3 regions of the Mesorhizobium sp. GW821-FHT04C10 genome follow, and region 2 is predicted to be linked to each of the others. Evidence: predicted binding sites of a transcription regulator. Region 2 holds the regulator's gene; each other region holds the start of a gene.
What was found. The regulator PhoB, encoded in region 2, activates phosphate uptake and scavenging genes when phosphate is short. The targets are predictions, from matches to a motif close to TGTCATNNANCTGTCAT.
Positions count from the first base shown of each region.

Region 1: a site for PhoB is predicted at 1,456-1,472, ahead of AC07UC_RS20990 (PhoX family protein). Genes of this name have one in related genera too.
Region 3: a site for PhoB is predicted at 2,718-2,734, ahead of AC07UC_RS17905 (esterase-like activity of phytase family protein). Genes of this name have one in related genera too.

Region 1 covers NZ_JBWKTL010000001.1:4,340,875-4,345,006, forward strand. Annotated here, with positions in the region: gene AC07UC_RS20990 (PhoX family protein) at 1-1,400, opposite strand, end outside; gene AC07UC_RS20995 (hypothetical protein) at 1,540-1,947, opposite strand; gene urtA (urea ABC transporter substrate-binding protein) at 2,291-3,571, shown strand; gene urtB (urea ABC transporter permease subunit UrtB) at 3,686-4,132, shown strand, end outside.
Region 2 covers NZ_JBWKTL010000001.1:1,673,685-1,677,816, forward strand. Annotated here, with positions in the region: gene pstA (phosphate ABC transporter permease PstA) at 1-301, shown strand, start outside; gene pstB (phosphate ABC transporter ATP-binding protein PstB) at 298-1,101, shown strand; gene phoU (phosphate signaling complex protein PhoU) at 1,127-1,834, shown strand; gene phoB (phosphate regulon transcriptional regulator PhoB) at 1,957-2,646, shown strand; gene AC07UC_RS08165 (ROK family protein) at 2,986-4,132, opposite strand, start outside.
Region 3 covers NZ_JBWKTL010000001.1:3,701,046-3,705,177, forward strand. Annotated here, with positions in the region: gene AC07UC_RS17895 (MATE family efflux transporter) at 1-18, opposite strand, end outside; gene AC07UC_RS17900 (L,D-transpeptidase) at 262-1,056, shown strand; gene AC07UC_RS17905 (esterase-like activity of phytase family protein) at 1,126-2,601, opposite strand; gene AC07UC_RS17910 (GcvT family protein) at 2,900-4,132, shown strand, end outside.

The sequences.
Region 1 (4,132 bases), 2.7 Mb from region 2:
TTTTCGGGCCGCGTGTTGGCCGGATTGACCTTGGATTCGTCCCGTTTCTTGTTCTTGGTCATGACGGCGTAGACGCGGCCGGTGACCGGGTTGGTCTCGATGTCCTCCGGCCGGTCCATCGGGGTCGCGCCGAGCGCGTCCGCCGCTAGCCTTGTCTTCAACAGCACCTCGGCCTGATCGGCGAAGCCGTTCTCGGCGGTGAGCTTGCCCTGGCCATGAACCAGCGGCAGCCATGTCAGCGAGCCATCAGCGTCGTAACGGGCGACCGAGAGCACGCCATCGTCCAGAAGGCCGTTGCCGGAAGCCGGATTCGTCTTGTCGTAAGCCTTGTTCGAGACGTAGCGGTACATGTATTCGAAATAGTCGTCGTCGCCCATGTAGACGACGATGCGGCCGTCCTTGTTGAGCACGACCGTGGAGGCCTCATGCGACATGCGGCCAAGGGCCGTGCGCTTCACCGGCTTCGATTGGGGATCATAAGGGTCGATCTCGACCACCCAGTCGAAGCGGTTAGGCTCGTTCGGTTCCTTGTCGATGTTGAAGCGGTCATGGAAACGGCCACGGCCATAGATATCGGAGCCATCAAAGCCATAGCGGTCGAGAATGTCCGCGGTCGGTGCCTTTTTCGGGTCGCCCCCGAACAGATCGGAAACGCCTTCCTCGCAGGTCAGCACGGTGCCCCATGGGGTAAAGCCGCCGCTGCAATTGTAGCTGGTGCCGAGCACCTTCGTGCCGGTCGCGTCGGCGGACGTCCTGAGCAGCGCGTGGCCGGCTGCCGGCCCGGAAACGGTCATCTCGGTGTTGGCCGTGATGCGGCGATTGAGCGGGCTGTCCTCGACGGTTTGCCACTTGCCGTCCTTGAACATGACCTCGACGATCGAGTGGCCCATCGCCGCCAGGCCGAGATCGACCTGCTCCTTGCTCATTGTCTTGCCGGCGTCGTCCTCGGTCATGCCGGGAAACATGACATTGGGCGAGATGTATTCGTTGTTGACGCAAAGCAGGCCGTGATCGGAGTTCACCGAGCCCTTGGGCAACGGCAGGAAGGCAATGTAATCGCAATTGTAGCCGAAACGCTTTTCCTGCTCGGTGGCCGCGACCGTGTTGCCGTCGAAATCCGGCAGGCCGGCGACAAGCGGATCGCCCCAGCGTGCGACGATTGTCGTTTCATAGCCTTCGGCGGCGGCATGGGTCTTGTCATAGACCCGCTTCAGTTCGGGAAAGCCCAGTGTGGAAAGCGCGGCGGCATGTGTCTCGCCGGCGAACAACGAGCCGACAAAGCCGCCGCCGGCGATCAACGCGCCGGAAGCGAGGCTGCCTTTGAGGAGCGTGCGGCGCGAGACGCGCTCGGCGATGATTTCGCGAATGACAGGGGAGGACGAAAACGGGAAGTTGGCCATGTGTCTGCCTCTCGATGTGGATGGGTGACGGCGCACCGCTGCCTATCCAGCTTCGGCAACATCCAGATGACATGAGAGGGCGGGCTTGCAGCAGAAGGGCAGGCAGCCCGCACGGAAGCGGCACCCGCCAAGGCAGGGCCTACGGATTGCCTCCCTTGGTGCAGGTCGACGCGGTGAAGGCGCCATCGGGCTGCTTCATGATGATGTCGAAGGAGGGCGGGCTCTGGCCGTCCAGCGTTGCCTGGGTCAGCGACAGCGAGTTGCCGCCCGCCGTATAGCCGCCGAGCGGTCCCAGCCAGGAGATCACGCCGTTTGCATCCATCTGGTAGTTGTAGCCCTGCTGGGCGGCCCCGAAGGTGACCGGACCAGTGTAGACATTGCCCTTGATGGTGATGTCGCCGAGGTTGATGAACATGCCGAGCAGGTAGACCTCGCAGTGATAGGTGCCATCGGGCATCTTGCCGTCGCTGAAGTCGGCTCGTGCGATCCCGGTCGCTGCCGCCAGAAGCACCATGCCGATGAAAATGCGATAAATCAGGGATGCCATGACGTTGCTCGGTTGAGACGCGAGCTTGCCCCATTTTTGCGCCGTACCGCAACATTTGTCGTCCGTGCCCCGTGTGTGGCGATCAAAATCTAGGCATTTGGCCAAATTGGGCGAAAATTAGGCAGATGCCTTGTGCGTTGCGCAAATTTCCCTCAACCAATTTTTAACCGGCTCTCCTTTGTTTGTTCCGTCTAATATAATAACAGTCTGATAATATTTGCCTATTTGCCGTTTTTCGGCATCCGCACAGCGGTTGGCATGGGGGTTGCATTGCATTGGTGCGGTGCAATCAACCAGCTTGGGAGTCTTCCGTATGAGGGGTAATTTCTCGACAATAACAAAAATGTTCTCGGCAAGCGTGGTCGCCGCTGGCCTGTTGATTTCAGCTCCCGCCAAGGCGGCGGACGACACGATCAAGGTCGGCATTCTCCATTCGCTGTCGGGGACCATGGCGATTTCGGAGACGACGCTGAAGGATGCCATGCTGATGCTCATCGACGAGCAGAACGCCAAGGGCGGCCTGCTCGGCAAGAAGCTTGAAGCCGTTGTCGTCGATCCGGCGTCCAACTGGCCGCTGTTCGCCGAGAAGGCACGCGAGCTGATTTCGAAGGACAAGGTCGCGGCGGTGTTCGGCTGCTGGACCTCGGTGTCGCGCAAATCGGTGCTGCCGGTGTTTTCCGAGCTCGACAACATCCTGTTCTACCCCGTCCAGTATGAGGGCGAGGAGAGCGAGCGCAACGTCTTCTACACCGGTGCCGCGCCGAACCAGCAGGCCATTCCGGCGGTCGACTACCTGATGAGCGAGGATGGCGGCTCGGTGAAGCGCTGGGTGCTGGAAGGCACCGACTACGTCTATCCGCGCACCACCAACAAGATACTCGAGGCCTATCTGAAGTCGAAGGGCGTGGCGGCCGAAGACATCATGGTCAACTACACGCCGTTCGGTTTCTCCGACTGGCAGACCGAAGTCTCGGCGATCAAGAAGTTCGGCTCGGCCGGCAAGAAGACCGCCGTCGTCTCGACCGTCAATGGTGACGCCAACGTGCCGTTCTACAAGGAACTCGGCAACCAGGGCATCAAGGCCGAGGATATCCCGGTCATGGCCTTCTCGGTGGGCGAGGAAGAACTGGCCGGTCTCGACACCGCGCCGCTGGTTGGCCATCTCGCCGCATGGAACTATTTCGAGAGCGTCGACACGCCCGAAAACAAGAAGTTCATCGCCGACTGGCACAAGTTCATCAAGAACGACAAGCGCACCACCAACGACCCGATGGAAGCCCACTATATCGGCTTCAACATGTGGGTTAAGGCGGTCGAAAAGGCCGGCACCACCGATCCGGACAAGGTCATCGACGCCATGATCGGTGTTTCCGTGCCGAACCTGACCGGTGGCTATTCGACGATGATGCCGAACCACCACATCACCAAGCCGGTGCTGATCGGCGAAATCCAGGCCGACGGCCAGTTCGAGACGGTTTCGCGGACGCCTGGCCTGGTCATGGGTGACGAATGGTCCGATTACCTGCCGGACTCCAAGAACCTGATCTCCGATTGGCGCGCGCCCCTGTCCTGCGGCAACTTCAACGTTGCCACGGGCAAGTGCGGCGGCAAGGGAACGAACTGATCCTCCCCGGCCTGGACCATCCGGTCCAGGCCCATGACCGCAAGCGCGCCGGGCGGGCTTTCTCCTCCAGTCCGCCCGGGCGCGAAATCAACCTTTCGGAAGTCACCTGAAGCGATGAACCTGTTCCGCATGATTGGGCTGACGCTGTTGTTCCTGCTGGCGACGCTTTCGTCATCGGGGGCAGGCGAAGCCGATCTGCGTGGCATCATCGCCAAATTCGCGACGGCCAAGGGTTTTTCGGAGATCGGAACTGTCGTTCACGAACTGGCGGCCACCGGCGACCCGGCCGTGGAGGCCCCGCTTTCCGCACTCGCGGATGGCAATCTCTATATCCGCAAGGCCGATTCCCTGGTGTTCGTCGGCAAGGAAGCCGGCGAAACCGTCCAGCTTTCCGACCCGCTGAGCGGTGAAGCGTCCGGCGAGGCGGCCAAGGACGGCATCACCAAGATCAAGGTCAACAACACGCTGCGCCGCGTCATCCGCGACGCGCTGGGCACGCTGACGCTTGGCGCCAAGGATCCGACTGTCCGCATCGCCGCCGCCGACACCATGTTCAAAACG
Region 2 (4,132 bases):
CATCCGTTCGGTTGCCTATCGCGCGGCGCTTTCCGGCATCGTCACCGGCATATTGCTGGCCATCGCCCGCATCTCCGGCGAGACCGCACCCCTTCTTTTCACGGCGCTGAACAACCAGTTCTGGTCCAGCAATCTCAACGCGCCGATGGCCAGCCTGCCTGTCACCATCTTCCAGTTCGCTCTCAGTCCCTACGAGGAATGGCAGCAGCTGGCCTGGACCGGCGCACTCATAATCACATTGACGGTTCTCGCGCTCAGCATCTTTGCGCGCAGCCTGACCGGACGCAGAGAGGACAAATGAGCCAGATGTTGTCTCCAGACATGACGATCGCCGCCGAGGCGGCGGCCAAGGCCAAGATCGAGGTCAAGAACCTCAACTTCTACTACGGCCAATCGAAGGCGCTGAAGGATATCACGCTATCGCTGCCCGAGCGCAGCGTCACCGCCTTCATCGGCCCTTCCGGTTGCGGAAAGTCGACGCTGCTGCGCGTCTTCAACCGCATCTACGAGCTCTACCCCAAGCAGACCGCCGAGGGCCAGGTGCTGCTCGACGGCCAGAACGTTCTCGACCGCTCGCAGGACCTCAACCTTTTGCGCACCAAGATCGGCATGGTGTTCCAGAAGCCGACGCCGTTCCCGATGTCGATCTACGAGAACATCGCCTTCGGCGTCAGGCTCTATGAGAAGATCAGCAAGGCCGAGATGGACGGTCGTGTCGAGCAGGCGCTGAAGCGCGCCGCTTTGTGGACCGAGGTCAAGGACAAGCTCAATGCCAGCGGCCTCAGCCTGTCGGGCGGCCAGCAGCAGCGGCTGTGCATCGCCCGCACGGTGGCGGTGAAGCCGGAGGTCATCCTGCTCGACGAGCCGGCCTCCGCGCTTGATCCGCTGTCGACCGCCAAGATCGAGGAACTGATCGACGAGCTGCAGGCCGACTACACGATCGTCATCGTCACCCACAACATGCAGCAGGCGGCGCGCGTCTCGAAGCAGACCGCCTTCATGTATCTTGGCGAACTGGTCGAATTCGACCGCACCGAGAAGATCTTCACGTCGCCTCGCGAGAAGCGCACGCAAGACTACATCACCGGCCGCTTCGGCTGATCGCACGCATACGAGGACCAGGATCATGGCCGAACATACAGTCGCAGCCTTCGACGAGGATCTCGGACAGATCAGCAGGCTGATCAGCGACATGGGCGATCTCGCCGGTTCGATGGTCGGCGGCGCCACCAAGGCGCTGCTGAATTCCGACAACGCGCTGGCACAGCGCGTAGTCTCCGACGACGCCATCATGGATGCGCGCCAGCGCGAACTCGACGATCGCGCCATCACGCTGATCGCCAAGCGCCAGCCGATGGCCGACGATCTGCGCCATGTCGTCGGGTCGATCCGCATGGCCGGTGACCTCGAACGCATTGGCGACCTTGCCAAGAACATCGCCAAGCGCGTCGGCACCGTCGGTCTCAACGCAACGCCGCGCGACCTGTCGCATTCCATCGACGCCATGGCGCAGCTGGTGCTGATCCAGGTGCAGGGCGTGATCGAGGAGTATGCGGCGCGCGACGCCGCCGCGCTTGCGAAGCTGCGCGCCGACGACGAACGCATCGACGTCAAGTACACCTCGGTGTTCCGCGAACTGCTGACCTACATGATGGAGGATCCGCGCAACATCACCGCTTGCACGCATCTGTTGTTCTGCGCCAAGAATCTCGAACGCATCGGCGACCATGTGACCAACATCGCCGAGAACGCGTACTATGTCCTGACCGGCACGCAACTGCCCGCCAACCGCCCCAAACAGGACGAGACGGCGATGTCGGCGCCGGCGGCTTGAGCGTTGGAGCGGTTCATCGTTTCGCGGAAACGCCGACCCGCTCTATCTCTTTGTTTCACGCAATTCAGGATGGAAAACCGCTACACATTTTTTCCTGGGATTGCTTTAGAGGTGACCAGTCAATGATCGCACCACGCATCATGGTGGTGGAGGACGAGGAGCCGCTCGGCGTGCTCCTCCGCTACAATCTGGAATCGGAAGGTTATCAGGTCGAGGTGGTAACCCGCGGCGATGAAGCCGAAATCCGGCTGCAGGAAAACGTGCCCGATCTCCTGGTGCTCGACTGGATGGTGCCGGCGGTGTCCGGCATCGAACTCTGTCGCCGGCTAAGAATGCGCCCCGAGACCGAACGGCTGCCGATCATCATGCTGACCGCGCGGGGTGAAGAAAGCGACCGCGTGCGCGGCCTTTCGACCGGTGCCGACGACTATCTGGTCAAGCCGTTCTCGACGCCGGAATTCATGGCCCGCGTCAAGGCGCTGCTGCGCCGCGCCAAGCCGGAAGTGCTGTCCAGCGTGCTCAAGGTCGGCGACATCGTGCTCGACCGTGAATCGCACCGAGTCTACCGCAAGAAGAGCGAGATCCGGCTCGGGCCGACCGAATTCCGCCTTCTGGAATTCATGATGCGCCATCCCGGCCGCGTCTTCTCGCGCAGCCAACTGCTCGACAATGTCTGGGGTGAGACGATCTATATCGACGAGCGCACCGTGGACGTGCATGTCGGCCGCCTGCGCAAGGCGGTCAACAATGGCCGCATGCCCGACGTCATCCGCACCATCCGTGGGGCAGGCTACGCGATCAGGGAAGATTAGAGCCTTGAGGCGGAAGCGTTGATAGGTTGAATGTGTCCACTCCCGGGTCACACGCATTGACAATTGGCTGAGACGCTCATGGCCTCGTCATCTTTGGGCGAAGCAAGGAGCGCAGCGACGCGGCGCGGACCCCTGGAGCTGCTCTGCAGCCCAAGGATCCATGCCGCGACCTCAAAGCGTTGCCACGGCGCAAGTTCTGCTCCGCTGCACTGCGTGGCATAGGTCACGGAATGGATCCCAGGGTCTCCGCGACGGAGCTTCGCTCCTGCTCCGCCCACGGATGACGACGGCCAATCTCCAAGTAAGCGAGGGTCTACGGCATCAACGACGAATGCCAGCTCAGGCAACGCTCTTCCCGGCACTGCCTCTTGCCTGCACGCCCGGCGCGAAGATCTCCTGATCGACGAAGGTCAGTGCGCGCATGGCGCAGCCCTCGCGGATCAGGGGCAACTCGTTCGGTTCGGTGTCGAACGAAATCGATTTCGAGTGCTGGCCGCCGGCGGTCTGGGCGATCGCCTCGCGCAATGCCGGCTCGATCAGGTCGAAGGCGGCGGCGCTGACGCCGACCATGGCCACGGGGGCGGGATCGATCAGCGCAAACAGGCTGCCGAGGCCATAACCCAGTGCTTCTCCGGCCTTGCGATAGGCTTCGCGCTCGGGCCCGGCTCGTTCCCGCGCCGTCGTCGCCAATGCCCGCATCTGCGCGTCGCTGACGTCGGCGACCGGTTCGGTGTCCTCGCCAAGCTGCCTGGCATTGCGCCAGATGGCGTAGTTGCCGGCATAGGCCTCGACGCAGCCGCGCCGCCCGCAGCGGCAGAGCGCGCCGCCTGGCCGATGGATCATGTGGCCGAACTCGCCGCCCGACGAATGGGTGCCGGTGAACAGCTCGCCCTTCAGCACAAGGCCCATGCCGATGCCGTGCGACAAAAGGATGGCGATGAAGTCGTCGCGGTAGCGTTCGGGGTCGCGCCAGCGCAGCGCCACCGCCATCATGTTGCAGTCGTTCTCCATGGTGGCCGGGATGCCGAACTCGGCTTCCAGTATGTCGGCGAAGGCGATGTCGGTCTGCGGCGTGATCGGCGACCACAGCATGGCCCTGGCCTTGGTGTCGGTGATGCCCTGGATCGCCAGCGCGATGCGGGCGACGCTGCGTACGTCGATATCGGGATCCTCGAGGCGCCGCCGTACAATGGCGACGCATTCACCGATCAGCGCCTCGCGCGACATGGTCAGCGTGTCCAGCCGGCGCTGTTCCTCCGATATCACCTGGCCGGCATAGTCGATGACGGCGACGGACAGGAAATTCAGCGACAGCACCACAGTCATGATGGCCGCGGCCTCCGGGTTGAGGCCGAGGCCGACCTGTGGCCTGCCGCGTTTGAGCGCACCGGCCTCGCTCGGCTTGCCCTCGACCAGGATGCCTTCGCCGATCAGGTCGGAAGAGATCGCCGATATGGTTGAATGGCTGAGGCCGGTGGTCGCGGCG
Region 3 (4,132 bases), 2.0 Mb from region 2:
GGGCATTTTTTCGGTCATGGCTGGAGGCTTATCCCAACTCGGTCCGCGATGATTGCCGATTCAACGGCACAGGTCGATGCGGCGTCGGAAAATTCCGCTTGGCGCGTGTCATGCGGTTCGCCGTTTCACGAAAGCGGCGAACCCCTCATTCTCCTCGTTTACGCAACCCAATCATGTTCTCAAAGCTCCCGGAATGGGGTATTGATCCTTGGGGCGTGGGGCCCGCATATCCTTATCGGATATGGACAAGCCGGGGGGATCATGTCCGATATTCCGCTGTTTTCCGAGCGCCTGAGCCGGCGCGCGTTTTTGGGTGCGTCCGCCTTGGGCGCGGCTTCTGTTGCTCTTTCAGCGTGCACCACGACGGAGGTGGTGACGCCGCCGCCGCCCGTGGCAGCGCCGCCGCCCGATCAGGCGTTCGGCGACACCGTCAGCATGTACGCGGCGCGCACCGACGAGGGCTACCAGCTGCCGGCAATCCCGGTGGCCAAGCTCGATCCGAAGTTCGTGCGCCAGGTCGTGGCCGACCCGACCGGAGAAAAACCCGGCACCATCGTCGTCGATGTCTCCGAGCACTTCCTGTATCTAGTGCGCGACGGCGGAAAGGCGATCCGCTACGGCGTCAGCCTCGGCAAGGCTGGTTTTGGATGGACCGGCAGCGCCGTGGTCCAGGCGAGGAAGAAGTGGCCGGTGTGGACGCCGCCGCCGGAAATGATCCAGCGCCGGCCGGAACTGGCGAAATACAAGGACGGCATGCCGCCCGGTCCGCAGAGCCCGCTGGGCGCCCGCGCCCTCTATCTCTTCCGCGACGGCAAGGACACGATGTACCGGCTGCACGGCACGCCGGAGTGGGATTCCATCGGGAAGAACGCGTCGTCGGGCTGCGTGCGCTTCATGAACCAGGACATCATCGACCTCTACAGCCGCGTCAACGGCCCCGCACAGGTCTTCGTGCGCCCAAACCTGTCGGCCGCCGGCAAGATCATGCCCGTGTCGAGCAGGACGGCCGAGCCGATCGATGCAGGCGTGCCGAAGGACGCGGAGTTCTTGAAGTAGGCGTCCTCACGGTCAGCCGTTTGAGGTCGTTCAGGCGGACGCGCCGGGCGCGCCCGCCTTTTTTATGCGTTACTTCTTGGCGAGGCCGGGAAGCGTGACCTGATAAACCAGGAACATGGTGTCGACATTGGCGCCGTCGTCGGCCTTGTAGGGCGCGCCGACCTGGAAACCGTCCTGGGCGAGGAAGTCGTTGTCATTGGCGACGAACAGGAAGTAATCGTCGGGCAGCTTCGGATCGAGCACGCTGGCCAGCGACATCGCTTCCCACTTCTCGGACAGGTTGTTGTGGTCGTTCGGGGCGCCATTGTGCAGGCCGAAGCGGCCAAGCTCGGCATTGTCGTTGATGTCGATGAACGGGGTCAGCTTGGCCGGCGTCACCGACGGGTCGAGTACGCCCTTGGGGGCGAGCGGCTTGTCAGCGGCGTCGAAAGGACCGCCGGCGATGTCGGTCGCGGACGAGACATCGACGATGCTGATTTCGCGGTAGAGCGATGTATCGCCCTTCAGGCCCTGGCCGTTGCCGCTGTCGCGCGCCAGCATCAGGAACGCCGTGTCGGACAACGCCACGATCTCGCTCTGGGCGGCGACCTTGGTCTTGCCCTTGGCGTCCTTGAACACCGGCAGCGGCACGACATATTCGTGCGCCAGCTTGAGATGGGCGAGGTCTGAGGCATCATAGACCAGCGCCCGTGTGTTCTGCCGGGTCGAAGCTGAATCGCCACCGTCCTGCCTGGTCGCCGACTGCAGCACGGCGATCAGGAACTTGCCGTCCGGGGTCATCGCCATGCCTTCCAGGCCCTGGTTGTTCTGGCGGCCGGTATCGGGATCCTTCGGATCGGGTTCGGCGGCACCTGGACCGGGATTGTCAGAGGAGAAGTTCGGCGCGCCCTTGCGCATCGGCACCAGCGCCGCCGGCGGCTGGGTCGCCGACATCAGGCGGCCTTGCGCCGAGAACCGGTAGATATTCGGGCCATATTCATCGGAGATGAACATTGAACCGTCGGGCAGCCGCACGACCGCCTCGTTGTCGAGGGCGAGCTTGCCGTTGGTGGCGGCGGGCAGCATCGGCATGTCGCCAGCCGCCGCGCGCACATCCGACAGCGGATCGAGGCCGGTGGCATCAGTGCCCTTGTCGTCGGTGAGCAGCAAGGTGTCGGCAAGCGTTGCCTTCACGCCTGTCTGCTCCTGGCCAGCAGCACCTGGTGCTGCCGGCGTGAACTCGATGCCGATGGTGTTGAGGCGCGGCCGGTAGTCGGTGGTGCCGGCGACATTGTAACCGCGATCCGGCAGCAACCAGAGCGACCCCTTGTAGGTGCCCGCGTCATGCGTCCAGCCGGCGGTGTCGAGCGACATGCCGGAGCCTGAGCCGAACGTCTCGCCGAACTTGTCGCGCTGGGCGGCAGGAATGCGGCCGACGCCGACCAGGCCCTTGTTGACAAAGCTGGTGGCTCCGACGGTCGCGGTGCTGTCGGCGAGCGCCGGCGTCAAGGCGGTGAACAAGGCCAGCGCGACGCCGAGCGAGACGGTTCGGTGCAGGTGTTTCATGGATGGTCCTCTTGGTGACGGATGTGCCGGAGCGGCCGAAGAACGAAAAAGCTCAAAGGGGGCGGCACATCGATGATGCCGCGCGCCGCCCCCCGAAAGCGGTCTACGGCGCGAACATGATGCTTGCGTGACAGGGGCGGCACGTATGCCGACCGGCGTGTTCATTGCCCTGCGAGGACATGCGCCCGGGGCGAGAATTCGATCAATCCCGCATCCATTTGGGGCAGGCAAGCGCAGCACTGGACACTTATGTACAGCGCGTATATGGTGCCGCTTCTGACAGACCGGGAGGGAAGCCTTGAAGCCGCACTACCGCGCAGTCGTCATCGGAGGTGGAGTGGTCGGCGCCTCGGTGCTCTACCATCTGACGCGGTTCGGCTGGTCCGATGTGGCGCTGATCGAGCGGGCTGAATTGACGGCCGGTTCGACCTGGCATGCGGCGGCCGGATTTCATGCGCTCAATGCCGATCCCAACGTCGCGGCGCTGCAGGATTACACCATCAACCTCTATCGCGAGATCGAGTCCGAGTCCGGCCAGGACATCGGCCTGCACATGACCGGCGGCGTCAATATCGCCAGCGACCCGCAGCGCTGGGAGTGGCTGAAATCGGCCTGGGCGGTGTTCCAGTCGGTCGGCATCGAAAGCGCGCGGCTGGTGACCCCGGAAGAGATCAAGGCGATCTGCCCGATCGTCGATGTCACCGGCGTGCTCGGCGGCCTGCATGATTCCAACGAGGGTCATCTCGACCCCTACGGCACCACGCATGCCTATGCGGGTGCCGCGAAGAAGCGCGGGGCCGAGGTGATCCTGCGCAACCGTGTCGTCGAGTTGAAGTCTCGCGCGGACGGTCACTGGGACGTCGTCACCGAACAGGGCACGATCGTCGCCGAGCATGTCGTCAACGCCGGCGGGCTGTGGGCCAAGCAGCTCGGCCGCATGGCCGGCGTCGACCTGCCGGTGACGCCTATGGAGCACCATTATTTCGTCACCGAGGACATTCCGGAGATCGCGGCACTGGACCGGGAAATCGGCATCGCCGTCGACCTCGACGGCTTTTCCTACCTCAGGCAAGAGCGCAAGGGCGTGCTGCTCGGCGTCTACGAGCAGAACCCGAAGCATTGGAACATGGACGGCGCGCCCTGGGATTACGGGATCGAACTGATCCCGGAAGACATCGACCGCATCAGTCCCGAACTCGCCAAGGCGCATGAGCGCTTTCCCTGCCTGGCCAGCGCCGGCATCCGCAAATGGGTCAACGGCGCCTTCACCTTCACGCCGGACGGCAACCCGATCGTCGGACCGGTGCGCGGCCTGAAAAACTACTGGGTCGCCTGCGGCGTCATGGCCGGCTTCAGCCAGGGCGGGGGCGTCGGCAAATCGCTTGCCGAATGGATGATTTACGGCGAACCACAGGCCGACATTTTCGGCATGGACATTGCCCGCTACGGCGCCTTCGCCGCCAATCGCGAATATCTCAAGCAAACGACGCGGCAGTTCTATTCGCGCCGTTTCGTCATGACCTTTCCCAAT